DNA from 3 places in the Ensifer sp. NM-2 genome. Region 2 is predicted to be linked to each of the others. Evidence: riboswitches for the same ligand, from Rfam matches in the RefSeq annotation. Region 2 holds a riboswitch; each other region holds the start of a gene.

Region 1 (9,762 bases), on a different contig from region 2:
ATAGACGATCTCACGCGCCCTGACGTTCGCGCGGTCGCGCGCCAAATGACGTTCGGCTGCGCCACGGATGGCAACCATGGTCGCTCAGTGGCGATGGGCGCTGAGCTTGTCGGTGCGAAATCGGTGATCTTCGTGCATTCCGGTGTCAGCCAGAAACGCATAGAGGCGATTGCGCATTACGGCGCCGAGATCGTCCGGGTCGAAGGAACCTATGACGACTCGGTGGAGTTTGCGGCGAAGGTCTGCAACGAGCGTGGCTGGACCGTCGTATCGGACACCTCCTGGCCGGGATACGAATATATTCCCGGTCTGGTCATGCAGGGATATACGGCGCTTTTGTGCGAAGCCTTGCGGACGATCGACGCACCACCGACGCATGTCTTCGTGCAAGCCGGCGTCGGCGGAATCGCTGCTGCAACGGCCGGGCAACTGGCGCTGCGTTACGGTCATGACCGGCCGCGCTTCGTCGTAGTCGAGCCGGCCCGAGCTGCCTGCCTGCTGGCAACGGCAAGGGCCGGCCATCCGGTGAAAGTGCCACATGGCGAGCCAACTGTCATGGCGATGCTCGAATGTTACGAGCCTTCTCTTGTCGCCTGGCGCATTCTTTCGCGTGTTGCCGACGCCTTCATGATGATCGACGAGGAGGATGCCGTTTCGATCATGAACCGCCTCGCTCGCCCGAAAGGGGGCGATCCGGCAATCGTTGCTGGTGAAAGCGGCGGTGTCGGGCTGGCTGGCCTCATCACGGTCGCCGGAGACCCGAACATGCGCGCCGCCCTCGGCCTTGATGCCAATTCGCGGATCCTGGTGATCAATACCGAAGGTGCCACGGATCCTGAACGCTACGAAGAGCTGGTTGGCCTCGCGCCGGCTGATGTCGCCGGGGCTGAGAAATTGGAAAGGGTATGACGCGGATGGCAAACACGGATATCGACAAGCTTGTGGCGGAGATGACGGCGTGGCGTCATGACCTGCACGCCCATCCGGAATTCGGTTTCGAGGAAAAGCGGACAGCGGCCTTCGTTGCCGCCAAGCTGCGGGAGTTCGGCCTGGACGAGGTCGCCGAAGGTATCGGTGGCACCGGGGTGATCGGCACGCTGCGGCATGGAACGGGAAATCGCGCCATAGCGCTGCGTGCCGATATGGATGCGCTGCGTATCGCGGAACAGGGGACAATTGCCTATTGCTCTACCCGGCCCGGCACGATGCACGCCTGCGGCCACGACGGCCATACGGCGATGCTGCTCGGCGCAGCGAAGCTGCTGACCGAGGAGGGCGGCTTTGACGGGACCGTGCGCTTCGTTTTCCAGCCAGCTGAAGAATGGGGGAAGGGTGCACTTGCCATGCTCGCCGATGGCATGCTGGAACGCTTTCCCTTCGACGAGATCTATGGGCTGCACAACATGCCGGGCCTGCCGGTCGGAAAGTTCGAGACCCGTGCCGGCGCCATCATGTCGGCCGAAGACAATTTCGAGGTCACGCTCAAGGGCGTCGGCGGCCATGCCGCGCGACCTCACGCGGGCAACGAGACGCTGGTCGCTGCCTGCGCGACAGTGGTCAATCTCCAGACCATCGTTTCGCGAAGGCTCTCTCCGGCCGATATCGCCGTCGTCTCCGTGACCGAATTGATCACCGACGGCACGCGCAATGCCTTGCCAGGCCTGGCCCGCATTCTCGGTGATGCGCGCAGCTTCCGACCTGAGGTGAGCGCCAGGATCGAACAGCAGATGCGCACGATCGCCAAGGGGACGGCGGATGCCTATGGCTGCGAGGTCGAGGTGACCTATACGCGTGAGTTCGTGCCGCTGCTCAACGATCCGGCTCTCGTCGATCATGCCTTCGCAGCGGCCGGTGCGGTGTTCGGGACGGACAATGTCGCCGTCGCCGCCGAGCCGATGACCGGATCGGAGGATTTTGCCCGGTTCCTCGCGCATGTGCCGGGTTGCTTCGTCTTTATCGGCAACGGCCAGGAATCCGCGCCGCTGCACAATCCGCATTACGACTTCAATGACGATGCCTTGATCTTCGGTGCCCGGTTCCACGCCGAAATCGTCCGGCAACGGCTGGCCGCACCGGATGTGGGGCAGTGACAGTCGCGATGCTCAATACAAACACGATTGAAGGCGGCGCCGTCATGTCTCATCAGTCCATTAATGCCGAACGTCTGCTTACCCGCATCCGCGAACTCGGCGCGATCGGGCGCAACGATCAGGGGCAACTGACACGGCTTGCTGCGTCTGACACCGACAAGCTCGGGCGGGACCGCCTAGTCGCTTGGCTGCGGGCCGCGGGGCTGGAGATCGCCGTCGACCGCATCGGCAATATCTTCGGCGTCTGGCAAAGCCAGGATAACGCCGGGCAATCGCCGTTAATGCTCGGCTCCCATATCGACACGGTCATCAATGCCGGCATCTACGATGGCAGCTACGGCGTGCTGGCCGCCCTCGAAGTCATCGAGACACTGAAGGAGCAGGGATTCGCGCCTGTCCGCCCGATCGTCGTCGCGGCCTTTACCAACGAGGAGGGGGTGCGCTACGCGCCCGATATGCTGGGGTCGCTTGTTCATGGGGGCGGCCTTGCGGTCGAAGCCGCGCTTGCGACGGTCGGAACCGATGGCACGACGCTCGGATCGGAACTCGCGTGCATAGGTTACGCCGGCACCGCGGAGCCCGGCTTTCTGAAACCTCATGCCTATGTTGAATTGCACATCGAGCAGGGGCCGGTGCTTGAGCGCGAAGCGACCACGATCGGCGCCGTCGAAAATCTGCAAGGGATTTCCTGGCAGCGCGTGACCATCGACGGCGTTGCCAATCATGCCGGCACGACGCCGATGGCGATGCGCTGCGATGCGGGCCTTGCTGCCGCGCGCGTCGGCCTGTTCCTGCGCGAGCACATCGCGCGATCAAACGCGCCGAGCGTTGCGACGATCGGAACCATGCGCTTCGAGCCGGACGCGATCAACGTGATCCCCTCGCGCGCGGTCTTTACCATCGACCTGCGCGACCCGGACGAGGATCGCCTGAGGGCACTTGAAAGCGCGCTTTCCGGCTTTCTCGACCGGCTTGAGCAGGAAGAGCATGTGATCGTCTCTGTCGAGCGTCTCGCCCGGTTCGAGCCCGTCAGTTTCGACGGTGCGATCGTCGCGGCGATTGAAGTTTCCGCGAAGGCCCGTGGGCTGAAGAGCCGGCGGATGACCTCCGGCGCCGGCCACGACGCCCAGATGATCGCGCGCATCGCGCCGGCGGCGATGATCTTCGTGCCGAGCCGCGACGGGATCAGCCACAATCCGCGCGAACACACGGATCCGGCAGATCTCGTCGCCGGTGCCAATGTCCTGCTCGACGTCGCCGTCCGGCTTGCAGGTAGCCCTTAGGGCGCCGGAAGGGGCCGGGTGCGACCTCCTTGGAGCGATCAAGATGCTGATGCGGCAGCAATTCCTCTCACACCGTCATGCTCGGGCTTGACCCGAGCATCCAGCCGGCACCTCTGTGTCAGCCTCGTATCGACAAGCCGGCTGCCTCCAATGTGGATGCTCGGGTCGAGCCCGAGCATGACGAAGAGATGGGCCATTGCGTAAAGAGTGCCGGAGCCCGCCGGGCGCCAGAAGGGGCGGGGTCGCCGCCCCTTCTGGCGTGGTCGTTATCCCCGAACGTCTGCCTCGCTGTCGACCGGCATATAGAGGTCGCCACCCTCACGATACTTGGCCGCCATCGCTTGAAAACCTTCCTTCTGCGCCTCGGCGCGGATGTCGTGCGAGATCCGCATCGAGCAGAATTTCGGCCCGCACATGGAGCAAAAATGCGCGACCTTGTGCGCCTCCTTCGGCAAGGTTTCGTCGTGGAAGGAGCGGGCGGTTTCCGGATCGAGCGACAGGTTGAACTGGTCCTCCCAGCGGAACTCGAAGCGGGCGCGCGACAGGGCGTCGTCGCGGGTGCGGGCCGCCGGGTGCCCCTTGGCGAGATCGGCGGCATGGGCCGCGATCTTGTAGGTGATGACGCCCACCTTGACGTCGTTGCGGTCGGGAAGCCCCAGATGTTCCTTCGGTGTCACATAGCAGAGCATGGCCGTGCCGAACCAGCCGATCATCGCGGCACCGATGCCCGAGGTGATGTGGTCGTAGCCCGGGGCGATGTCGGTCGTCAGGGGCCCAAGCGTATAGAACGGCGCCTCGCCACAGACAGCGAGCTGCTTGTCCATGTTTTCCTTGATCTTGTGCATCGGCACGTGGCCGGGGCCCTCGATCATCACCTGGCAGTCTTTCGCCCAGGCGATCTTCGTCAGCTCGCCCAGCGTTTCCAGTTCGGCAAATTGCGCCGCGTCATTGGCATCGGCGATCGAGCCCGGACGCAGGCCGTCGCCGAGCGAAAACGAGACGTCATAGGCGCGGCAGATGTCGCAGATCTCTTCGAAGTGCTCGTAGAGAAAGCTCTCCTTGTGGTGGTGCAGGCACCATTTCGCCATGATCGAGCCGCCGCGCGAGACGATGCCGGTGACGCGGTCGACGGTCAGCGGGATATAGTGCAGCCGGACACCGGCATGGATGGTGAAGTAATCGACCCCCTGTTCCGCCTGCTCGATCAGCGTATCGCGATAGACTTCCCATGTGAGATCCTCGGCGATGCCGTTGACCTTTTCCAGCGCCTGGTAGAGCGGCACGGTGCCGATCGGCACGGGCGAGTTGCGGATGATCCATTCGCGGATGTTGTGGATGTTGCGGCCGGTCGAAAGGTCCATCACCGTATCGGCGCCCCAGCGGGTGGCCCAGACCATCTTCTCCACTTCCTCGGCCATCGACGAAGTGACGGCGGAGTTGCCGATATTGGCATTGATCTTCACCAGGAAATTCCGGCCGATGATCATCGGTTCGGATTCTGGGTGGTTGATGTTGGCCGGCAGCACGGCGCGGCCGCTGGCAATCTCCTGGCGGACGAATTCGGGCGTGACGTGATCGGGGAGATGGGCGCCAAAGCTTTCGCCGTCGCGTAGCGCGGCGCGTGCAGCGTCGCGGCCAAGGTTCTCGCGGATGGCGACGAACTCCATCTCGGGCGTGATGATGCCGGCCCGCGCATAGGCAAGCTGCGTCACCGCGCGCCGGCCGGTTGCGCGCAGCGGCGCGTGACGGAGGGGAAAGGTCGGCGTCAGCCGGTCGCCGGAGGCAAAGCCGTTGTCTTCCGGCCGCACGTCGCGCCCGTCATAGGCTTCGACATCGCCGCGAGCGATGATCCAGTCGCGGCGCGGTCTTGGCAATCCATCCTCGATGCGGATGTTGGCATCTTCTACGGTGTAGGGACCGGAGGCGTCGTAGACGGTGACCGGCGGCTCGCCCGACGTCGGGTGCAGGGTGATTTCGCGCATGGGAACGCGGATGTCGGGATGGATCGTGCCTGGCTTGTAGACCTTTTTCGAGGCGGGAAGCGGGCCTTTTGTGACCGAGAGTTCTGCGGGTTTGGTGGCAATATTCATGATGAGGCTCCAAGTTTGCGGTTGGAGACCCAGTTCTGAAGCCGGAAGGAAAAGACATGTTTGCCTGAAATTCCGCGCGAATGACGGAATCGTGGCGTCAATGTCTGCACCGTCCCTACGCCAGTATGAACTGGATCAGGTTCAACGGGTCACTGCGCCTCGGTCGGCAAAGCCGATCCGCCCAGCAGTATCTCAGCCCCTTGACGGGACCCCCCTGGTGAATGCCTAGAGATAGCCATCGATCCGGATGCGCCGTCAAGCGTTAATCCGAAGGTTGCGTGTCAGGCCTGTTGATTGCCCGGTAGAGCGTTTCCGGATGAGACGAAGCCGCGGGCACGCTCGTTCTTTTCGTTTTTACGCATTTCCTGACGGAAAACCGCTCCGCACTTTTCCTGGAAATGCGCTAGCGGCCGGACTTCTCTGATCCCCGGCGATCGGCATAATCCGCACGGTTGATGCCGTGCCGCTGCAGCTTGTCATAGAAGGTCTTGCGCGGAATGCCGAGCGCTTCGATCGTCGCCTTGACGTCGCCGTGCTGCGCCCGCAGCGCTTCTTTCAGAATTTCCGCCTCGTAGCGCTCGATCCGCTCGGGCAGGCCGGCACTGGTCGGCGCCGCGGCAATCGGTTGGCCGAGCGAACCTTCGACGCCAAGGGCGACGCGCTCGGCGAAGTGCGAGAGCTCGCGCACATTGCCCGGCCAAGAATGAGACCTCAGATAGTGGCTGACGGCCGGCGAAAGCGTCGGCACGTCGCGCTTGAAACGCTCGGCTGCCCGCGTCAGGAAATGCGAGAAGAGAAGGGGGATATCGTCCCGGCGTTCGCGCAGCGGCGGGATCGACAGGGTGACGACGTTCAGCCGGAAATAGAGATCCTCGCGAAAATCGCCCCGCTGGGCCGGGTCGCCGAGGTCGATCTTGGCCGCGGCGATGACCCGAATATCGACGGGGCGCACGATATTGGTGCCAAGCGGCGTGATCTCACGGGCTTCAAGCACTCGCAGCATCTTGACCTGCGTTGCCGGCGGCATCGCCTCGATCTCATCGAGGAAAAGCGTGCCGCCGCTCGCATGCTCGATACGGCCGACGCGCTTCTTCAGGGCACCGGTGAAGGCGCCGGGCTCGTGGCCGAAAAGCTCGCTCTCGATTACCGTTTCCGGCAGTGCGCCGCAGTTCAGCGCCACGAAGTTGCCGTTGCGGCGCCGGCTCCAATTGTGCAGCAGCGTCGCCACCACCTCCTTGCCGCTGCCGGTTTCGCCGGCAACAAGCACATCCACGTCGGTGTCGGCGATATGCCGCAAGGTCTGGCGCAGCCGTTCCATGACCGGTGTCTGGCCAATCAGCGGCAGGCTCTCACCGGCGACTTCGGCTGCGCGTTTCAGCGCGCGGTTTTCCATCACCAGCCGGCGTTTTTCCAAGGCGCGGCGTGCGCTCTGCACCAGACGGTCGGCGGCAAAGGGTTTCGGGATGAAATCATAGACGCCGTCCTTAATGGCCTGAACGGCCATCGGGATATCGCCGTGGCCGGTGACCAGAATGACGGGCAGGTCGGGGTCGAAATCGGCGATCCGGCGAAACAGCGTGAGGCCGTCGATCCCGGGCATGCGGATATCGCTGATGACGATCCCGCTAAAATCCGGGTTGAGGATTGCGAGCGCTTCCGCCGCGCCGGGAAAGGCGGAGACCGCGAGGCCGGCAAGCTCCAGCGTCTGCTTCATCGCCCGCCTGAGTTCGCTGTCGTCGTCGACGAGGCATACGGATTGCTGCATCGCTCAGGCCCTCTTCAAACGCACGGTGAAGACGGTGCCCTCAGGGCTGGTCTTGACCTCGATGTCGCCGCCATAGTCGGCGACAATCTCCTTGGAGATGGCAAGGCCGAGACCGAGACCTTCATCCTTGGAGGTGTTGAACGGCGTGAAAAGGTCTTCGAGGATATCGGGCCGAATGCCCGGACCATTGTCGGCGACAACAAGCGAAACTGTTTCGGAGGGGCCTAACTCGCACCGCACACGGATCTCAGCGTCTGCCCGATCACCGAGGGCTTCCAGGGCATTCTGCAACAGGTTGATCAGCACCTGTTCCAAGCGGATGCGATTGCCGAGCACGCTGAGGCCGTTATCAGGCAGGTCGATGACGATCGCGTCCATGCGGCCGGCAAAGCGGCTGCGCAGCAGCATTCGAGCGCCTTCGATCACCTCCCGCATCGCCGTCGGTTCGGCGACGAAACGGCCCTTGCGCGCAAAGCTGCGCAGTTCGTCGGTGATGGTGCCGACCCGCTCGGTCAGCGCAGCGATGCTTTCGAGATTTTCGACGGCGGTTTCTTTTTGGCCGCGGTCGAGGAAGGTGCGCGCATTGTCGGCATAGGCGCGGATGGTTGCGACCGGCTGATTGATCTCGTGGGCAACGCCCGCCGCCACCTGTCCGAGGATTGCCAGGCGGTTGGCCTGGACCAGTTCCTGCTGCACCGCCTGCAGCCTCTCGCCCGTGCGCCTGTGGTCGGCGATCTCGGTTTCGAGGTGATCGCGGGCGAGGCTTAGGTCCTGTGTGCGCTCGGCCACTCGGCGTTCCAACTCATCGCGCGCGGCGCGTTCGTTGGCCGCGACCTGCGTCAAAGCCTGGCGCCGGCGAAGAAGGAATGCGGCAAGCGCCAGCAGCGGCACGATAACGGCAAGGGCCAGCAGCCTTGCCTCGCGGCTCGCGGCGCCAAGGGCTGCGTCTAGCGGTGCCAATTGCTCCAGCCGCCAGCTGGTCGAGGGCACCATGGTCTCGACCCTGAGGTATTGCCGCTCGCTGCTGCCGGGCAGAAGCGCTGTCAGCACGCTCGATCCATTGCTCGTTGGCTCGATCCGGCGGAACGGTAGCGGCAGCAGGGAGGCATCGCCGAACTGCAGGCTGTCGCGGATGGCGGCGAGGCGATCCCCGGGGATGGTACGGGTCGTCATGAAGCGCCAGGACGGGAAGCTGGTGATCAGCACGATGCCGCGCCGGTCGGTGACATAGACCGGCTTGCCGGAGGCGAGCCAATCGGCCTCGACCCCGCCGAATTCGAGCTTGGCGACCACGACGCCAATCGGGCCGTCAGGCCCGTCGACACGTCTTGATATGTAGAGGCCTGGCCGCTTGCTGACGGTGCCCATGGCGAAATGCTCGGCCTTGCCATCGCGCATCGCCAGCCGGAAATATTCGCGGAAAGCGTAGTCATTGCCGACGAAGCTGGTTGGCTCGCGCCAGTTGCTGGCAGCCACCGCCACGCCGTCGAGGCCAATCGCGTAGATCACCGCCGCATCCGTATTGGCGGCCAGCGCCTCGAGCTTTTGATTGAGCCGCTGCAACGGCTGGTCGCCACCCTTCTCAAGCGCCGTCTTCACCTCTACATCGTCTGCCAGTACCAGAGGCAGCGCGCGCTGCCGCTCCAGCACTGCCCTCAGCAGCGAGGCCTTGAGATTGGCATCGATGCGGCTCTGGATGTCGACGGTTTCAAGCGCCTTGTTTCGCCCATATTCGCCGGCGAAAAAAAGCCCCGCTGCCAGCAACACCAACGCTAGCGCGGCAAAAATCAGCCAGGCGCGGCGCATGTGCCGGTCGAGATCCTCTGGATTGATAGGGCTGGGCGCGGGCATGGACATGGCGGAATTGTGCATTATTCCGCGCAAGTTTCCAGATGATCTGTGCGGATATCCGCTCAAATATTCGTGTGCGTGATCCAAGATTCTCGAAAAAGTGGCGATATTTCAATGGCCTGATCAGCTGTGCTGCGATCTGGCACGCCCATTGCAGATGACATCCTCATGACAGCCCGAGCTGTCGCGCTTCGGAAATAGGGCCTGGGAGGCCCGGCATGACGCCGGACTGGGCCTAAGTGGAGGATATCATGATTATCGACCAATCCGCGGAACCGCGCGGCAAGACACCTTTCTATCGTCATCTCTATGTCCAGGTTCTGGCGGCCATCGCCGCAGGCATCCTGCTCGGCCATTTCTACCCGGAGGTCGGCACGCAGCTTAAGCCGCTAGGCGATGCCTTCATCCGCCTGGTGAAGATGATTATTGCCCCGGTCATCTTCCTGACCGTCGCCACCGGCATTGCCGGCATGACCGATCTCGCCAAGGTCGGGCGGGTCGCCGGCAAGGCGATGATCTACTTCCTGACCTTCTCGACGCTCGCGCTCATCATCGGCCTGATCGTGGCCAATGTGGTGCAGCCCGGCGCCGGCATGCACATCGACCCCGCGTCGCTCGACGTCAAGGCGGTCACCTCCTACGCCGAGAAGGCGCATGAGCAGTCGATCACCGGCTTCCTGATG
Region 2 (9,762 bases):
TCCCGTCGCTGCTCCATGACCGGTCCCCCTTTAACCGTTTGCAGAACGACACCTTTCTAGCAGCATGGTGGCAACACGTTCCCGACGAGGTGTGCCAGCGTGGTTTTGTCGAGAGCCGCGTAAAGGAGAAATTAGGGCTGCCCTGCTCGATGCGGCGAATATGATCCGGACGTTGCGGATTATCCTGGATGGGAAGGAATGAAGCTTCCCATGTTTGAACAAGAGTCCCCTCCGCCTGAGCTAGTTCGAAAAGGCTAAGGGCAAATCGCTCCGTTTTGAAGTAGCTTTAGCAGCTTCTAAAATTGGAGAGGATCCCGCAATGCCGAACTATATCGCATGCGCCCTAGCTATCCTCACATACTTTTCGTGCACCGCCTCCTATGCTCAGACGACCTTCCAGGTCCCAGGACACCCATTTCGCTCGACTGTGAATTGTGTTCGCGAGGCGCCAATTGGCAAGTTCGACCGCAAGTGCGACATTCCACTAACCGGCTGGCGCTGCGCCGAAGGTCTGTGGCTGCCGATTGTCCAGAGCGGCCTCTAGGTCGCTAGAGGTCCCAGGGCGCACGCCCCTGCCCCAAGCAAAGCAGCGCTCTGGGATCACCTCGATCGGCACGGCCTGGCGGGATGGTTCGGCACAACTCTGTCGATCGTGGCACCTGGTCGACGCATGCGTTGTAAGCAGTGCAGCAACAACAACGGTAACGTGATCCGGGTGCGAAAACACCGACGGTGATTGTCGACCGCAGCGATGGAACATTGTTGTCGCACCCGAGTTATAAGAGCACCCCAACGTATCAGCTCCAAGGCCCCTCTTCCCCGGGTCTATTTTTTGAGCTCGAAGACATCAACGTTCTCGGCCAGCTCGCGCAGGCCTTTGAACGATGGATGCCGTAACTCCCCTTCGCTGGTGATCTCGGTATAGGTGATCTCGGCGACAAATGCCGGCTCACAGAAAACCGCGTTCTTGCGCTTGAGCGCGACCGGCGGCATGTCCGACAATTGCTTGCGAAGGTCGCGGGCCATTTTGTCCGTAAAGCCTGTTCCGACCCCGCATACATAGACCAGCTCGTTGCCTCGCCTCGCCGTAAGCAGCAACCGCGAAATCGCGCCGGCCACCTTCGTCGATGGCTCACATCCGACGACTACAAAGCCGTCGCTCTGGATGCACTTCAGCTTTACCCAATCGCCGCAGGCACCTTGATCGAGAACCGTGGGCGGGTACTTTAGCCAGAGCCATAAGGCACGCACGCCGAACAGATTCACGATACATTAGCAATCGGAACAATGCCCTACCGCACGCGTTTTTAAATGCATAAGCGTTGGTGTATTGTGGAGGCAACCCAACGTGGGCTCCGGACGGTCTGGCTACTCTCCAACCCAAAGACCGTCTGGATCTCCCTCCACGAGTCCAGTGTAATCCCCCCAGCAACGGCGCATACTCTATGCGGGGCAAACGTCGGCCCTGTTCTCCCCTGGGCCGGCTAGGATTAGGGCTATGGGTAAAGCGGTTGGATCTCGCACAGGGATTGTAACGCCTGACGACTTCAAGCAGATCGAATGTGTCTTCCGGGAAATGGTTCAGGAAAGGCACCTCGCCTTTGATAGCGATGAAGCCGTTACGCTCGCGGCGCACCTGATCAGCCTTTTTCAAAGCGGCATCCACGACCACGATGCGCTCAAACAAATGGCTGGTTAATTGGGAGGGTGGCTGCCTGACCCGGCGGGACAACTGGAAAAGAGCGGCCTTCTTTTAGGGCTCTGCGGGAAGACCGCTAGCAATCTCAGCAACGACTAAATATCGAACTAAATCTAATGATTGGCGAGAACAATTCGCATTTAAGGAAAGGGGCGGCTAAGGGGTCGTCTCGTTTCCGCTGTCGTTCCCGCGGCGCCTTTTATAAGCGCCGCATCTCTGTGGGCTCTGAGCCGGATTCCCCGCTACCAGCAGCAGTTCGACGCACGCAAATCTCAACTTTTGCTCACTTGGAGCCAATTAAAGATTTCGCTATCTTTCTCTCGTCGGTGAAGGCGGTAGCTCAAGAAGGGAGGTCTAAATGGCTATTCACTTTGACCAGTCAGGTTTTGAACTCGCACCCGAACAGCTCGATACACTTCAAAGGATATTCGATCGCATTTGCTTCGAAACGAGGATCCCGCGCCAAGACATCCGCGCTGGCCGCCTCGCAAAATTCCTGATGGATGAATTTAGGTTCGGCAATACGGATGAGTTGGCGTTAACAGAGTGCGGTCGCTGGTTCTGTAGGCGGGCGAGCCCAACACGTCGAATTCAGAGCGAACAGCAACCGACCAGTATGCTGCACTAGGCGATGTGTTGCTCAACACCGCAGAGTGACGCGCTGCCCCACTCTCGGCCCTCGACTGGGATCACACTACGCCAGGCATACTCCGGTCAGCGTGGCCGCGCAACGGCCACGCCGTCATCGAGATGCCCCAGAGACAGCTGAAAATATTCCGGATCCGAGGCCCGATCCGATATGCATGTGCTCGTTAATTCAGCGCCGGCGTCGGTCCCCAGACCTCGCGATAGAATCGGAAGTCGGCACGTTCATGTCCGTGCTGCGAGCAGCAGGCGACGGGACTTATCGAGACCAAACATGTCGCCATAGCGATCGAGCGCGACCATGACGGAGGTGAAGTTGCTTGCATTGACCGCCCTTTCGCGGCCGAGCGAATTTTCTGCACAGATATGGCGCCATTCGGATTCCTTTTTATTGGATGCTGGCCATTTTCCGACCAGGCTTGCACCGTGAACCACTCAAAAACGGGGGAAACTCATGGCTCCAGGACGGCGCCCTACTGAGGAGAAATGGTCGAACTGCATGAATCGCCGTGGCTCTCATCGCCTCGGGCGCGCCCGCGCAGGCGGACACGACGGTGTGCTTGGGAAATGTGTGTCACTTCCAGGAACGGCACCAACCATGAAAGGTCTCTGAGCGACATCAATGAAGAAGCGAGAAAGGAATCGCTTGAGAACATTCGAGACCATTGATTGTTGTGGGGCAGACGATGCCTCCACTTGCCTGAGAGCAAAACTCACGCTGCAGCGCCTTTTCTACTAAACGCATGCTCCTTGATGCCTTCCCGCCGCTAGACGAGCGCGAGGCCCGCCGCATTGATGCGCCGGCTCATGTTGCTCCTCTCGGCGCGATACGCGTTGAGTCTAAGGTATGTGGATGACGCTTTAGCCCCGTTGGAAATAGACTAACAACGCTTGACAAAGCACGGCATTGGCCGTTCAACTCGGTTCATTCACCAGGGGAGTCCCGACAAGGGGCTGAGATATTGCTGGGCGGATCGGCTCTTTCGACCGCAGCGCAATGACCCGTTGAACCTGATCCAGTTCATGCTGGCGTAGGGACGGTGGGAACGACGGCAGTTGCGACAGCTCCTTTGCGATCGCGTGGACGTGTCTCTATCTTTCCAGCGCCAAGATCTGGGTCTCCAAACGTCAAGGTTGGAGCCGACCAATGGTTTTTTCAGATGTCGTACACGAGCCAAACCGCGGACATAGACGGCAACATCGACGCCCGTTAGCGGTGCGGCGCATGGATGAATGGCCCTACAGCTCCGGCCAGGTAACAGCTCGAACGGCTGCCAAATGAGGCAGGTGCTGATCAACGGAGCGGGTGTCATCGGCCTTGTCACCGCATACGAACTGGCGCGACGCGGCATTGAGGTCGACGTCTTCGAACGTTCAAAACGGATTGGCGCCGGCGCATCCTGGTTTGCGGGCGGCATGCTGGCGCCCTGGTGTGAGCGCGAAAGTGCCGACGAGAAAGTCGAACGCGTCGGCGCGACAGCCATCGAGTGGTGGAAGACGGCGCTGCCCGACAAGGTCGTGCAAGAGGGGACACTTGTCGTCGCCGCCGCGCGCGATACACGCGAGCTCGATCGCTTCGCGGCGCGAACCAAAGGGCACAGATGGCTTGATGCAGACCAGATAGCCGAACTGGAACCCGATCTCGCCGGCCGTTTTTCTCGTGCACTCCACTTCCCGAGGGAAGCGCATCTCGATCCGAGAGAGGCGCTGCCTTCACTCCATGACACATTAATGGCCATGGGGGTGCGTTTTCATTTCGGCCAGGCGACCGATGCCACCGTCGATCGCCGTGTCGATTCGCATATTGACTGCACAGGCCCTGCCAGGCTCCCGGATGACGCGGCACTGCGGGGCGTGCGTGGCGAGATGCTCTATCTGCGCACCGGCGACATTCAACTGTCGCGTCCAGTGCGCTTCCTGCATCCTCGACACCCCATCTATGTCGTTCCACGCCGCCAGGGCGTCTTCATGGTCGGGGCAACAATGATAGAGAGCGAATTGTCCGGTCCTATCACTGCACGGTCGCTGATGGAGCTCTTAAACGCAGCCTACGCCCTGCACCCGGCCTTCGGCGAAGCGCAGATCACCGAAACCGGAACTGGCATTCGCCCCGCCTACCCCGACAATCTGCCAAGGATCACGAAAAGCGGTTCGATCTATTCCGTGAACGGTATGTATCGGCATGGTTTCCTGCTCTCGCCGGCTCTTGCGCACGACGTTGCCGAACTTCTGCTCAACCCGGACCACAGATCGGAGTTCTATGATGAACCTTAACGTCAATGGCGAAGAGCACGAGGTCGCCTGCTCGACGCTCGCCGAACTGATGGCTGCACTCGACTATGAAGGAAGCTGGCTGGCGACCGCTGTCAACGGCGAACTCGTTCACGCGGCCGACCGCGATCGATGGCGCTTAGGCGATCATGATCGCATCGAAATTCTCTCGCCGATGAAAGGTGGCTGAACATGCTGCAAGTCTACGACACGGAAATCACCTCTCGACTGCTTCTGGGAACAGCGGGCTATCCATCTCCAGCCGTGCTTTCGGACGCCGTGCGGGCTTCAGGGACACAAATCATCACGGTCTCGTTGAGGAGAGAGACGGCCGGCGGCAAAGCGGGAGGTGCGTTTTTCGAACTGATCCGCGAGCTCGGGACGAAAATACTGCCGAACACCGCCGGCTGCCACACCACCAAGGAGGCGGTGCTCACTGCCAAGATGGCGCGCGAGGTTTTCAAGACGAACTGGATCAAGCTCGAAGTGATCGGCAATCACGACACATTGCAGCCGGATGTGTTCTCGCTGGTCGAAGCCGCACGGATCCTTTCGAACGAAGGCTTCGAGGTCTTTCCCTATACAACCGACGATCTGGTTGTCGCCGAGCGCCTGCTGGAAGCTGGCTGCCGCGTGTTGATGCCCTGGTGCGCTCCGATCGGCAGTGCCATGGGGCCGCAAAATCCGTCCGCCTTGCGGTCGATGCGCGCGCATTTCCCGGACGTGCCTCTGATTGTCGATGCGGGCATCGGCCGCCCTTCGCATGCAACGACAGTGATGGAGCTCGGTTTCGATGCCGTGCTCCTGAATACCGCGGTGGCCGGCGCGGGAAATCCGGCCGTGATGGCATCGGGTTTTGCCAAGGCGATCGAGGCCGGTCGGCTGGCTTTTGAAGCCGGCATGCTCGAACCGCGAGACCTGGCAGTCCCCTCCACCCCGGTGATCGGAAAGGCAGTCTTCTCATGAAGCTCGATCCCTTCTACCTCATTGTCGACAGCGCGAATTGGGTCGAACGCCTCGTTCCAATTGGAGTGAGGCTGGTCCAGCTTCGCATCAAGGAAAGACCCGATAGCGAGGTTCGTAGCGATATCCGCATCGCCAGAACCATATGCGACAGACACGGCTGCCAACTTGTCGTCAACGACCATTGGCGCATGGCGATCGACGAAGGCTGCGATTTCGTTCATCTCGGTCAGGAAGATCTGGCGCAAGCTGACGTGGCCGCCATTCGTCGGGCCGGACTGAAGCTCGGCATCAGCACACATGACGAGGCCGAACTCGATATGGCGCTGTCAGTCGCGCCCGACTATGTCGCGCTGGGCCCGGTCTATCCGACCATTCTCAAGAAGATGAAGTGGGAGCCGCAGGGGCTTGCCCGCCTCACCACTTGGAAGAAGAAAATCGGATCGACCCCGCTGGTTGCGATCGGTGGACTGAACCTTGAACGTATCGATGGCGTTCTCACACATGGCGCGGAGTGTGCCGCGGTCGTGACCGACATTACACGTAGCCAGGATCCCGAGGGCAGAACAAGGCAATGGATCGCTGCGACGTCACGGTGGCGCATTGCGCCAGCTTGAACGAGATCTTCGTTTCCCAGCCGGCGACCACGGCCGAGCACCGTCCCCAGATGAGCCTCACCCTCAGAAAAGCCGCAACAACGGAAAATCGGCCGAATATAGATGCCTAGAAGAGCCTCGCGAGGCTAACGTGTGACGGCGTAGTCACCGACGATCCTTGTTTCGCAAGGATCGTCAAGGTATATAGAAACCTGAAGGTGCTGTGGTCGAGGAAGATGTCTATTGTTGCAGTAAAGGTTTTGTCGACTGTCAACGCCCCTTATGGGACGAAGCTTTCGGCTGAGCAATTGGCATCCAAGATTTCCGATCCTGCCAGCGCAGTCAATTTCGATGCGTCGGCGTTCTCCTTTTTTTCCGAGGTAGACGAGAACCTTCAGATCTCGTTCCTTGGCGAAATGCACGTTGATCCGGCGATCGCTTCCGACTTAGCACGGAAGTTCTCGGCACTTGCCGGTTACCCGCTACCTTTGGCGCGGGCGGCATAATTGGTCGAACACCCAGCCAGCAGATGGGGGGACCTGTTTGATCACGCTGGCTGCATTATCGATCAGGCAAGCTCCCAACTCACATTGATCGACAATTGGACTTTTAGAGGCGGTACCGCCCTGATGCTCCAGATCGATCATCGCGAGAGCTTTGATGTCGACATCTTCATCGATGATCCGCAGCTTCTGAACCCGAAGACACAGGGCTACGCGCTCGACATCAACCCTGACGGCTATCAGTCCGATGGATCAAGAACATTGAAGATCGTCTTCGAGAATGTTGGCGAAATCGACTTTATCTGCGCGCCCAGCCTGACTGATAACCCCACGGTGAAAGCGGAGGTGCGCGGTCGCGACGTCCTGCTTGAGACCCCTGGCGAAATCATCGCAAAGAAAATATTTTACCGCGGGCCACGATGCAGCCCCGCGACATGTTCGACATCGCCTGCGTCGTGAAGACTCACGGTGTCGAGTATCTCAATGAGGCCCTTACGCCCTTCGGAGACAAATGCGAGAAGGCTCTAAAAGTCGCTCGCCAGATGAACCCGCAGTTCGCGGAGACCATCATGACAAGACTTTTGTACCGTGAAGGCTTTTCCGAGATTCCACGCCTGGGACAGGCAATGACGATCAAACTCCTGGAAGCCATCTGCGCTCATTCGACCGGCGCAAAAGTCTAGCATGAGCCCATCCAAGTCGCAGACCGCCACTTTGGGCGCTACTAAGGCTCCCGGACTGAAGCGCCATTTGCTCGCAACAACGCCATCAACACTGGTCCGAGCGAAAACTCCCCTCGCCGCGCCTTTGCCGTCAAATAGCACAGACAACCGCCGGCCGAGTTGATGTAGCCTGCCTTCTCGAGAATGCAGGCCATCGTTGCGGCGACGCTTTCCGGTCCGATCGCCTCACAAGCATCCTGATAGAAAAGACAAGTCCAAGGTCGCTTCCGATGCAGGCTTAACAGTACTGAGCCTGATGCCTTGCCGGCTGGGCATCTCTGCGAAACTGGCTCCGTGCGCGCGATGTGCCCACGCTGGTCATGCTGCACGCCCAGAAAAGGATGAGCGTACCAGGCGGCGGCCGCTATCGCGGCCAAAGCCCGTTCGCGCGCGGCTTGACCGGTTAAAAGGGTCGCCGCGGAGGTTCAGCGCAAGCGCCGGCCGCAGGCCGGGAACCGGGACCGACTACCCCCGGCAAGCCGCTCCGCACTCCCGAGGCATTTCACGCTTCGCGACCATGCGCCCACGCCCTGGCAGCCAAAACCGAGGGGCAACAATCTCGCCCAATCGCGCAGATTTGGCTGGGATTTCCACCGGCCTCGGTGAAGAGAACACGGCACGTCATGGTTAAGTGGAATACGCGTTCTATTGTCATATTTTCGTTGCATATTCATTTCATTTCGCTTCTACTACTTTTTGGTTTCGCAGCGAAGGTTGCGTAAGCTTCGATCGAGGAGGATCGATTTTGCCGGGCGTGCCAAATGCCCTGGCTTTTGAGAAATGGGAGGAATCATGTTCAGACATTTGAACTGGACCGTCGTGGTCGCGTCCGCATTTTCAGTCGGCCTTGCTTCAAACGCATTGGCCGCTACCGAGCTTTCCTGGTGGCACGCCATGACCGGCGCCAACAACGAAGTTGTCGACAAGCTGGCAAAGGAATTCAACGACAGCCAGACCGCCTACAAAGTCGTGCCCGTCTTCAAAGGAACCTACCCGGAAACGTTGAACGCCGGCATTGCCGCGTTCCGCTCCAAGCAGGCGCCCGCCATCCTGCAGGTCTTCGATGCAGGCAGCGGTGTGATGCTGGGTGCGGAAGGCGCGATCCTGCCGGTGGCAGAGGTGCTCCAGAAGGGCGGTTACGAATTCAACAAGGATCAATACCTGCCGGGCATCGTCGCTTATTATTCGAAGGCGGACGGTACGATGCTGTCCTTCCCTTATAATTCGTCGTCGCCGATCCTCTATTACAACAAGGACGCGTTTACGAAGGCCGGCCTCGATGCGGAGAACCCGCCGAAGACCTGGCCGGAGGTGTTCGACGCGGCCAAGAAGATCAAGGCGAGCGGCGCTTCGGCCTGCGGCTTCACCTCCACCTGGCTCACCTGGATCCAGACCGAAAACTTCGCAGCCTGGAACAACGTGCCTTACGGAACGAACGAGAACGGCCTTGCCGGCCCCGACGTCGAACTGAAGGTAGACGCACCGCTGTTCGTGCAGCATTTCCAGGCGATAGCCGATCTCGCAAAGGACGGTACGTTCCGTTATGGTGGCCGCACCTCGGAGGCAAAGCAGCTCTTCACATCAGGTGAATGCGCCATCCTGACGGAATCATCCGGTGGCCTCGGCGACATCATCAAGTCGGGTATCAAATACGGTATTGGCCAGTTGCCCTATTACGAGGGCAGCGGTCCGCAGAATACGATCCCGGGCGGCGCAAGCCTCTGGGTATTCGGCGGCAAATCCGACGATGAATACAAGGGCATCGCCGAGTTCTTTAATTTCCTGTCGAAGACCGAAATCCAGGCACGCCTGCATCAGGTCTCGGGCTATCTGCCCGTCACCCTTGCGGCCTATGAGGAAACCAAGAAGTCGGGATTCTATGAAAAGAACCCCGGCCGTGAAACGCCGATCCTGCAGATGATGGGCAAGGCGCCAACGGAAAACTCCAAGGGTGTGCGGCTCGTCAATCTTCCGCAGGTGAGAGACATCCTCAACGAAGAGTTCGAGGCGATGCTCGCCGGGCAGAAGGATGCGCAAGCAGCCCTGACCGAAGGTACCAAGAAGGCGAACGCCGCAATCGCGGCAGCCATCGGAAACTAACGATGCAATAGCAGGACTGCCCCGGGCGTGAACCGGGGCAGTCCATCTCCTCGCGCAAAGAAGGGGGTCGCTTTGCAGCCTGTCGTCTTTCCCAATAAAATATTGCCTTATCTCCTGCTCGCACCGCAGATCGTGCTCACGGTCATCTTCTTCTTTTGGCCGGCGAGCCAGGCGCTTTATCAATCCGTGCTTCGCGAGGATCCGTTCGGGCTCAAGTCCGGCTTCGTCGGCCTTGCCAACTTTCGCGCCGTCCTGGCAAACCC
Region 3 (9,762 bases), on a different contig from region 2:
GTCACCATCAAGCGCGACGCGATGCCGGAAGCCAAGGAAATGGACGGGGTCGAAGGCAAGTACGAGAAGTACTTCTCTGCCGAACCCGGCCAGGGCGACTGAGGCGCTCGGCCTCGGTCCGTGCGCCGAGGCTGGCGAGACGATAATGACCCCGGCGTCAAATCTGGGGAAAATCAGGCTCCGCCCTCGCATCTGCGAGAATGGCGGCTTGATGGCTGCCATGCAGCAAATTATTGATTTCCGCAGTTTTTTGTGATAGGGTCCTTCTACTGATCCACAGAGGGTGTTTTTGCGCGCCCGAAAACCTCACGAAAGCAAACGATCTCCACAGCGCGGTTTTTCCAGATACGCACCGTTGCGTCTCTCTATTGTGACCGCGTTTGATGGGATTGTTTGGGTTCCTTTGGACGGACCAGGATGGACCCACCCGGCGGTATCCCCGTCTATCCCGGGCCTCACTGACCCGGCCCCGGCCAAGAATGGCCGGGTGCGAAACAGGGAGTTTTTGAAACGAATGACGACCCAGCAGAAAAAATCTTCGACACGCCACGGCTTCAAGACCGGTGAATCGATTGTCTATCCGGCCCATGGCGTCGGACAGATCGTCGCTATCGAGGAGCAGGAAGTTGCCGGCATGAAGCTTGAGCTTTTTGTCATCGATTTCGAAAAGGACAAGATGCGCCTGAAGGTGCCGGTCGCCAAGGCCGTCAGCATCGGCATGCGCAAGCTCTCGGAGACCGATTTCGTCGATCGCGCGTTGAAGGTTGTGCAGGGCAAGGCTCGCGTCAAGCGGACCATGTGGTCGCGCCGCGCACAGGAATACGATGCCAAGATCAATTCCGGCGATCTGATCTCGATCGCAGAAGTCGTGCGCGACCTCTACCGCGCAGAAAACCAGCCGGAGCAGTCCTATTCCGAACGCCAGCTCTATGAAGCTGCCCTCGACCGCATGGCGCGCGAAATCGCGGCCGTGAACAAGATGTCCGAGACCGAGGCTGTTCGCCTGGTCGAAGCCAATCTTAACAAGGGTCCGAAGCGCGGCAAGGCGATCGAAGAAGACGACGCCCAGGACGAGGCAGCTTAAAGAGCGCCAGTCCCATACCATCACGACAAGACAAAGCCCGGCCATCGCGCCGGGCTTTTTCGTTTGCACCATTCCTGCTTGCAGCTTTTTCGTCGGGGCGAGGGAACTTTTCTCGCCGGCGCGCATTTATCAAAGCCGGCAGGGATGCGCCGCCTTCCTGCCGGGGCGATCTGGGTGCTCTGATCTTCTGTCAGAATTCAGCTTCGTAGTTTGGAAGTAGGGCGCTGCACCGGTTCTTCAAGCTTCGGTGTCGTCGCACCAGCCGCCGTCGGCGTCGGTCGGGTCCTTCCGTCCGGCCCTTGGACTTCACCCGTTAGCGGCGTCCAGGCGCCCGCCATGGAGCGATCGATGAGGACTCTCACAGCAGACAGGCGCATGATCAAGATTGCGATGGAGGCGCCTTATCTCGAGCGTGAAGAAGAACACGCCCTGGCCACGGCCTGGCGAAACGATCACGATCAGGACGCCCGCAACAAGATCGCCATGTCGCATATGCGGCTGGTCATTTCCATGGCGGCAAAATTCCGCAATTTCGGCCTGCCGATGGGCGATCTCGTTCAGGAGGGGCATATAGGCCTGCTCGAAGCCGCCGCGCGCTTCGAGCCCAGCCGTGAAGTGCGCTTCTCGACCTACGCGACCTGGTGGATCCGTGCCTCGATGCAGGACTACGTTCTGCGCAATTGGTCGATCGTTCGTGGCGGCACCAGTTCGGCGCAGAAGGCGCTGTTCTTCAATCTTCGCCGGCTGCGCGCGCGGCTTGCCCAAGGCGATCGTCAGCTCACATCGCAGGCTATGCATGAGGAAATTGCCGCCGCACTCGGGGTCAGCATTGCCGACGTCCAGACCATGGATGCCCGCCTTTCCGGCAGCGACACCTCGCTGCAGGCACCGGTCGGTGGGGCGGATTCCGATGGGGGAGAGCGCCTCGACTTTCTCGCAAGCGACGCGCCGCTGCCTGACGAACAGGTGAGCGACATGATCGACGGCGAGCGTGCCCGCATCTGGCTGCACGACGCCATGGGTGCGCTGACCGAGCGCGAGATGCGGATCATCCGCGCACGACGTCTGTCAGAGGAAGGCGCAACGCTGGAGGAGCTCGGGCTCGACCTCGGCATCTCCAAGGAGCGGGTCCGCCAGATCGAGACGCGGGCGCTTGAAAAGCTCAGGGCGGCGCTGGCAACCAAGGCTCCGGCGCTGACATCGGTCGTGCACTGAAGCATTTTCGGGAGACGTGCCTACAGCGCCGCGCGTCTTATTAGACGCGCTAAGGTCGCTGTAGCACTTTGAATTGCTGCATGTTTTTATCCTTAAATCGAATAGGATTTAAGGAAACATGCAGTGGGTGGCCATCCCGTCCATAGGACGGGTGAACACGTGATGACGCAGTTGCACGTTCGCGCCGGAAACCTCAACGCGTCAAACGCGCGTCGGGCACGGCAAGCGATTTCGCATCTTTGACACGAAGACATAAGACGGCGTCGGACTGAATGGTGCGGCGCCGTTGGCGTTTATTCGGAAATGATCTTCACCCGGTCGCCCGGCTTGATGGTCGAGGTCACCTGCATGGCGTTGATCAGCCGGAACAGATCGAGCTTGCGGTCGGTACCCATCATCCGGGCCGACAGCATGGCGATCGTCTCTCCGGGCTTGACCACGGCGACGCGGATGCGCAGCGGCTTCAGCGACTGTGCTTCGGCCGGCGTCATCTTGCGGAACGTTGCGCGCAGCTGGTTTGCCGTCGGCTCCAGCGCGCGCGACCCTTTTGGAACGGCAGTCAGGAAGCGGTAGATGCGGTTGTCGATGCGCACGACCGTGACGTCGAAGTCCCAGCGATCGGCAGACGCGCGGGCCGTTGCGGCCTCAAGACCGTTGACGCTGATCGGACGGATGGTATCGGGCTGCAGGCCGGTCACCCAGCCGCTGGCGATGTAATCCGTCAGGCTCTTGCGGGCCGTATCGGCGATGCCGTCGAAACGGATCGCCACGTCGCCGGGGCCGGTTGCCAGGACCGCTTCTGCCTTGTTGTCGATCTGGAAGCCGGTCGGCACGTCGAAACGAATGCCGAGCTGGCCATGCATGAAGGTCTGGCCGCGGACATAGCCTTCCTGCGGGCTGTCGCCATAGAGCAGGCCGTCGATGCCGGCGAGATAATAGTCGCGCCCGCGGTCGCCGCTGGTGCCCTCGGCGCCAAACGCGCGCGCGTGCCGGCGCGCGAGATCGACGCGCTGCGGGGCATTCGGGTGGCTCGATAGGAAGTCGAGGCTCTGGTCTGCTTCCGGATCGACCGCGGAGAAGCGGCTGTAGGCGGCCATGGAATCGAGGAAGCGTGCCGCCGCATAGGGGTCGTAACCGGCCTCGCCCAGCATGCGCACGCCGATGACGTCAGCCTGGAGCTCCTGGTTGCGGGAGAAGGCGGCCAGACGCAGCTTGCCGCGCGCCAGTGCCTGCTTGCCGGCGAGATCCGAGGACAGCACCTCGGAGACGACGCGGCTGGCGATGACTTCCGCCTCTTCGCGCTGCTGGCGCTCGATGCCATGGTTGGCGGTGACGTGCGCCATTTCATGCGACAGCACGGCCGCAACCTCGGACGCGTCATTGGCAAGCGCAAGCAGGCCGCGGGTGACATAGAGATAGCCGCCGGGCAGCGCAAAGGCGTTGATCGCCGGGGAATTGAGAATGGTGATGCGGTAGGACTGCTGCGGGTTTTCCGAGACGGCCGTCAGGGCGCCGGCGATGCGGGCGACCAGCCGCTCCGTCTTTGCGTCCTTGTACTCCCCGCCGTAGCTCGCGACGATGCGCGGGTGTTCGCGCGCGCCGAGCTGGGCACGGGGGTCGTTCTTCTGGACTTCGTCGACGATCTGCGGATTGGAGGACGGCGATACGGTCGGCTCGTAGGTCTGCTCGATCACCGACTGGCAGGCGGAAAGCAGCGTCGTCGCAAGCAATGCAACCACAGCACGTGTCCGGAGGCCTCCGCGCTTGGGCGGGAACCGGTCGTTTCTGACTGTATGACTTTCCATGCCTCAGCCCGTTTCCCGTCCAACGCCACCCCACAACAGGGACTCGGGCGGCGTTGAAAGTCTTACTTTTTCAGCCGGATACGTCCGATCCGGGAAGAGTATTCCAGCCCTGGTCTTGCTGTATCTGATTTCAGCGCCACCTGCCTAGTTTACCCCGGTAGAAATAGTTGCCCCGTGGTATCACGGCAACGGATACGCGAATATTCGTGACGCTCCGGCCGGACAATCCGCGCGTCGCATGGCGCGGCGGTCAAATTGTGGCGGAGTACCACGCGCGCTAGAGCATTTCCGGTTTAGACGACGTCGCGGAAACGCTCTATCTGCCTGTTTCCACGCATTTCCTGACGGAAAACCGCTTCGCACTTTTCCTGGAAATGCTCCAAGATTCCACGTCGCATCACGCGTTGCCGAGAAAGCGGTTGATGGACGCCATATCGCGCCGTTCGAGAAAGCGCTCGACCGGGTCATGGGCGATGATACGCCCCTGGTCCAGAAAAAGCACGCTATCGGCCAGCGCCCTCACGTCATCGGGATGGTGCGTGATCATCAGGATCGTGTTGTTTTCCTGATCATGCAGGTCCTGCAGCAGTGCCCGCATACCGGCCCTCATGCCGGGATCGAGAGCGGCAAAAGGCTCATCCAGCAGCAGCAGCGGGCGATGTCGCACCAAGGCGCGCGCCAACGCCACACGCTGTCGTTCGCCGCCGGACAGCGTCGGCGGCAGGCGCTTGCCGAAGCTGTCGAGCCCGACGCGGCCGAGGGCATCGTCTATCCGTGCGCGATCAGCGACCGACAGGCGAAGCGAGGGGCTGATGCCGAAGCCGACATTGGTCGCGACGTCGAGATGTGCAAACAGGTTGTTGTCCTGAAAGATCACGGAGACGGGTCGTTCTGCCGGCGCCTGTCCCGACATCGTCTTGCCGAGAATGCGAACCTCGCCCCGGTCCGGCTCCTCGAAACCGGCGATGACATGAAAGAGGGTCGACTTTCCCGACCCGGAGGCCCCGGCAACTGCGACGATGCCACCTGGCTGAATGGCGCAATCGAAGTGCAGTGCGGTGGTGTCGTAACGAACGTCGACGCCAACAAGTTCTACCGCCGCCTGGGAATTCATGCGTTTCGTCCTTCCGGCACTCGCCTGTCGCCGGCCGTGCCGAGCATGGTGAAGATCAGGCAGATGAGGCCGAGGAAGAGCGCCAGACCGGCTGCATCCGCGGTGCGATAGCTGCCCATCCGGCTGTAGAGCAGCCATGGAAGCGTGACCATGTCCTGCGAACCGAACAGCGCCACTGCACCAAGGTCGCCGAGCGACAGCGCCATGGCGAAGGAGAACGCCATCAGCAACGGTTTCCGGAGCGGCGGCAAGTCGATCCATCGCAGGCGATGGAAGCCGCGGATGCCGAGGCTTGCTGTCAGTCGGTCGGTGCGTGCGGCATGTGTTGCCATCGCCGGTGCCAGGATCCGGTGCACGAACGGCAGCGCCATCAATGCGTTGATGGCGACGACGATGGCGGGGGCGAAACGGGCGACATCGCCGAAGGGGCGCAGGAGCAGAAACCATCCCGCACCGAGCACGACCGGCGGCACCAGCAGCACCAGCGACGTGCTGGCGGTGACAGTGCCCGCAAATGCCCTGGCCAAGGTCGGGGCGTGGCGACGCGCCACGACGATGCCGGCGGCGCGGATCATCGCGGCGGCCATGGTGACGCAAAAGAATGCCGAGAGGACGGCGATGACAATGCTGGTGACGAGAGCACGATGCACGGTCGGGTCGCCGGCAAGCTTCACCAGATCCGCACGCAGGCCGGAACCGACGACGGCGATCAGCGGTGCGCCGATGAAGAGCAGCGAGAACAGGATCCAGCCGGCGTCGGACGTCCGGGAGAGGCCGGTTCCTGCATCATAGCGTCTGGAGATTTTGCCCGCGGTTGCGCTTTGTGCAGGTTCGGTCGCGACACGCGTTAGAGCCAGGAGCAGGGCTCCGGTCATGACGATCTGTAGGGCGGACAGGGCGATCGCCCGCGGCGGGTCGAAATCGAAGCGCAGCGCCTGGTAGATCGCGACCTCGATGGTGCTGGCGGCAGGCCCGCCGCCGAGCGTCAGCACCAGCGTGAAGCTGGTGGCGCAGAGCATGAAGACGAGGCCGGCAGCACCTGGCAGCAATCCCCGAAGGACCGGCCACTCGACAAAGCGGAAGAGTGCGGCTGGCGGCATGCCGAGATTGGCGGCGGTTCTCCAGTATTCCGAAGGGATGCGCTCGAGCCCGGCGAGAAAGAGACGTGCGATAAGCGGCATGTTGAAGAAGACGTGGGCGAGCAGGATGCCGAAAAGGCCGTAGATGCTGATCGGCTGCTGCAGCCCGAGGCCGGCGAGGGCGGTGTTGAGCGCGCCCTGCCGGCCCCAGATCTCGATCAGCCCGAGCGCGCCGACAAGCACGGGCAGGCCGAGCGGCAGGGCCATCACCCGCAGAACCCAGACGCGGCCGGGAAAGCTCGGCCGGCGCGCAAGCGCCCGTGCGATCGGGATGGCAAGAACAACGGAAAGCAGCGTCGAAAGGCTCGCCTGCAGCAAGGTGAAGCGCGTTACCCGCCAGATATAGGCATCGAACAGCACGCTGTTGCCGAAGTCACCGCTCTGGAGCAAAAGGGCTGCAATCGCCAGGCCGACAAACAGCAGGATACCGCCGAGACTTAAAGTCCCGGCGGTCATCGTGATGCGATTTTCGGCAGGCGCGAACAAATGCGCCTCAGTTCTTGCTAATGGCGGCCAGCCATTCGTCGATCCAGGCCTTGCGGTTCGCCGCCACCTCTTCCGACGGCAGCAGGAAAGTCTTCTCCGGATTGACCAGCTTGCTAAAAGCCTCCGGCAGCGGCTCCTTGGTCGCCGCGACCGGCATCATCCAGTTGGTCGTCGGAATGATCGACTGGAACTCCGGGCCGGTCATGAAGGCGAGAAACTGCTTGGCAAGCTCCGGCTCCTTGGCGCTCTTGGTCATGCCGGCAACTTCGATCTGGATGTAGTGACCTTCCGAGAATTCGGCCGCCTGGTAGCGGTCGGTGTTTTCCGCCACCATGTGGTAGGCGGGCGACGTGGTGTAGGAAAGCACCATCGGCGCTTCGCCCTTGGTGAAGAGGCCATAGGCTTCCGACCAGCCCGGCGTTACGGTCAGTACCCTGTCCTTGAGCTTGGCCCAGGCGGCGCCGGCTTCGTCGCCATAGACGGCCTTGACCCAGAGAAGCAGACCGAGGCCCGGCGTCGAGGTGCGCGGATCCTCGATGACGATCTTCTGAGAGGCGTCGCCTTCGACCAGTTCCTTCAGGCTCTTCGGCGGCGTCTTCAAGGTCTGGGTGTCGTAGACGACGGCGAAATGGCCGTAGTCATAGGGAAGGAAGGTGTCGTCGGTGAAGTCGCCGGGTACCTTGACGTTGGCAGGCTCGATGCCGTGCGGCGCGAAGAAGCCGGTGGCCTTGGCCTCGGCGACGAGGTTTGTATCGAGGCCGAGCACGATGTCGGCCTTGGAGGCCGCGCCTTCGAGCTTGAGGCGGGTCAGAAGCTCGACGCCATCGGCGACGCCGACATAGGTGACCTTGCATTCGCAGGTCTTCTCGAAAGCTTCGGCGACCTTGGCACCCGGCCCCCATTCGGTGATGAAGCTTTCATAGGTGTAGACGGTCAGCGTCTTGTCGGCAGCAACGGCATTGGCCGCGAAGACAAGTCCTGCCGTCGCGGCAAGCGCTAGCCGGCTAAGAACCTTGAGTTGCGATGAATTGGACATGGCAGGCACCTCTCCCTAAAAATGATGTTGCATGGGAAAAGGGCGTATCGATCCGATCGCGTCTAATCCCTCCGCCGGTATGAGCCGGATCAGGTTCCGCGGGTTGGCGTTCAACGCCTCTCAGCCTTCGGCCGCCATGCGGTCGGAAGGCACCCCGTTAGAGCGGGTAGAGATTTACCGCCGAGCCGGTTTGATGGCAAGCGAAGTTTGAGGACGGCAAAAGCGCCCGCCCCGCATTTTCGCGCCGCGGCGCATGGGGTAAAATCGTCGGCAGAGTTTGCAGACGCCGAAGGAGCCTGCGATGACTGACATGCTCGTTCGCCTTTATGCACTGCCGGCACAAGCGAGATCACCGCTTGCTGACGGTATCGGCATTCACCGCGCAATGGCACCCGAACGAAGCTTGTTGTTCCCTGGATCGAGCAGACATTTGGCTCCGGCTGGGCGGGCGAGGCGGAGGCGGCCTTCAGATCGACGCCGACGTGCATGCACATCGCGGTGTTCGAGGACCGGATCGTCGGCTTTGCCTGCCACGATGTCACAGCGCTCGGTTTCTTCGGGCCGACGGGCGTCGACGAGGCCATGCGCGGACGGGGATCGGCGAGGCGCTCTTGCGCGTGAGCCTGACGGCGATGCGTGACGCAGGCTACGGTTACGCCATCATCGGCGGCGTCGGCCCGGCCGAATTCTACCGACGCACGGTCGGCGCCATCGAGATCCCCGATTCCAACCCCGGGATCTATGCGGAGATGCTGTTTCCCGATACCTTGCCCGAAGATCACTGACAACGAGGACGCAAAATCGCCGGATCGCGCCCTTGTTCGGTTTTCTTGCTTTTCCTTGCCCGTGCCTTTGCGCTATGGGCTTTGCCATGGCCCGATCCACCTTCACCATTCTGCTCGGCGGTGCACTGACCCCGACCGATCGCCTTGCGCGCCAGCTCGCAGGCAGCCGCTTCGTTGCGGCCGATGGCGGCATGCGGCATGCGCGGGTGCTATCCGTGACCCCCGACGTCTGGGTGGGCGATTTCGATTCGACCGAGGAGGCGCTGCTCGCGGAATTTGCCGATGTCCCGCGCGAGCCCTATCCCGCCGCCAAGGCTGCGACCGATGGCGAAATCGCTGTCGAGGCGGCGCTGTCGCGTGGCGCCGAAGCCTTGATCTTTGCCGGCGCGCTCGGAGGATCACGCAGCGACCATGCCTTCCTGCACCTGCTTCAGGCTGCTTCGCTGGCCGAACGTGGGTTGCCGGTGTTCATGACCTCGGGTGAGGAGGAGGCCTATCCGCTGCTTGCAGGCGAGATCGAAATCGATCTGCCGAAGGGCAGCCTATTCTCGATCCTCGGACTGACCGATCTCATCGGGCTTACGATCGTCAACGCGCGTTATCCGCTCACCGATTTCACGTTGCCGTTCGGGTCTTCGCGCACCGTTTCCAATGTCGCGGAGGGTCCCCTTCGCATTTCCCTCGACACCGGCCGGGCGATCGTTCTCGCCCGCCCCTATGACCTTTCCGGAGCCTGAGCCTTGGCGCCTCCCATTCTGAAACTCGACGATATCTTCCTGACCTTCGGTGGCACGCCGCTTCTGGCCGGCGCCAACCTGCAGGTGGAGCCGGGGGATCGCATCTGCCTTGTCGGGCGCAACGGTTCCGGCAAATCGACGCTGATGAAGATCGCCGCCGGTCTTGCCGAAGCGCAATCGGGCGAGGTCTTCCGCCATCCGTCCTCGACCGTTCGCTACCTGCCCCAGGCACCGGATTTCGAAGGCTACGACACGGTGCAGGCCTATGCCGAGTCGGGCCTTGGCCCAAGCGACGACCCGTATCGCGTCGCTTACCTACTGCAGCACCTGGGTCTGACCGGCGAAGAAGACCCGGCACGCC

What was found. A riboswitch is a leader RNA that binds a small molecule or an ion and turns the genes downstream of it on or off. The one in region 2 is predicted to bind thiamine pyrophosphate.
Region 1: linked by a shared signal. The riboswitch ahead of thiC (phosphomethylpyrimidine synthase ThiC) and the one ahead of thiO (glycine oxidase ThiO) in region 2 are both predicted to bind thiamine pyrophosphate.
Region 3: linked by a shared signal. The riboswitch ahead of thiB (thiamine ABC transporter substrate binding subunit) and the one ahead of thiO (glycine oxidase ThiO) in region 2 are both predicted to bind thiamine pyrophosphate.

Annotation. Positions count from the first base shown of each region.
Region 1 is NZ_PVZR01000006.1:192,303-202,064, forward strand. Features, by position in the region: gene C6558_RS14630 (diaminopropionate ammonia-lyase) at 1-909, shown strand, start outside; gene C6558_RS14635 (M20 aminoacylase family protein) at 915-2,090, shown strand; gene C6558_RS14640 (Zn-dependent hydrolase) at 2,135-3,373, shown strand; gene thiC (phosphomethylpyrimidine synthase ThiC) at 3,640-5,463, opposite strand; TPP riboswitch at 5,558-5,689, opposite strand; gene C6558_RS14650 (sigma-54 dependent transcriptional regulator) at 5,867-7,228, opposite strand; gene C6558_RS14655 (sensor histidine kinase) at 7,232-9,100, opposite strand; gene C6558_RS14660 (dicarboxylate/amino acid:cation symporter) at 9,331-9,762, shown strand, end outside.
Region 2 is NZ_PVZR01000016.1:35,918-45,679, reverse strand. Features, by position in the region: gene C6558_RS26410 (hypothetical protein) at 826-1,266, opposite strand; gene C6558_RS26405 (hypothetical protein) at 1,499-1,699, shown strand; gene C6558_RS26400 (hypothetical protein) at 2,058-2,327, shown strand; TPP riboswitch at 3,269-3,400, shown strand; gene thiO (glycine oxidase ThiO) at 3,623-4,618, shown strand; gene thiS (sulfur carrier protein ThiS) at 4,608-4,805, shown strand; gene C6558_RS26380 (thiazole synthase) at 4,808-5,581, shown strand; gene C6558_RS26375 (thiamine phosphate synthase) at 5,578-6,195, shown strand; gene C6558_RS26370 (hypothetical protein) at 6,411-6,680, shown strand; gene C6558_RS40990 (hypothetical protein) at 6,804-7,136, shown strand; gene C6558_RS40985 (hypothetical protein) at 7,112-7,360, shown strand; partial or broken gene repC (replication initiation protein RepC) at 7,402-7,602, opposite strand; gene ugpB (sn-glycerol-3-phosphate ABC transporter substrate-binding protein UgpB) at 8,192-9,499, shown strand; gene ugpA (sn-glycerol-3-phosphate ABC transporter permease UgpA) at 9,572-9,762, shown strand, end outside.
Region 3 is NZ_PVZR01000007.1:69,498-79,259, forward strand. Features, by position in the region: gene fdxA (ferredoxin FdxA) at 1-102, shown strand, start outside; gene C6558_RS15855 (CarD family transcriptional regulator) at 515-1,084, shown strand; gene C6558_RS15860 (RNA polymerase factor sigma-32) at 1,433-2,299, shown strand; gene C6558_RS15865 (M48 family metalloprotease) at 2,593-4,104, opposite strand; gene C6558_RS15870 (ATP-binding cassette domain-containing protein) at 4,502-5,218, opposite strand; gene thiP (thiamine/thiamine pyrophosphate ABC transporter permease ThiP) at 5,215-6,819, opposite strand; gene thiB (thiamine ABC transporter substrate binding subunit) at 6,851-7,879, opposite strand; TPP riboswitch at 7,929-8,046, opposite strand; partial or broken gene C6558_RS15885 (GNAT family N-acetyltransferase) at 8,181-8,664, shown strand; gene C6558_RS15890 (thiamine diphosphokinase) at 8,751-9,401, shown strand; gene C6558_RS15895 (ABC-F family ATP-binding cassette domain-containing protein) at 9,405-9,762, shown strand, end outside.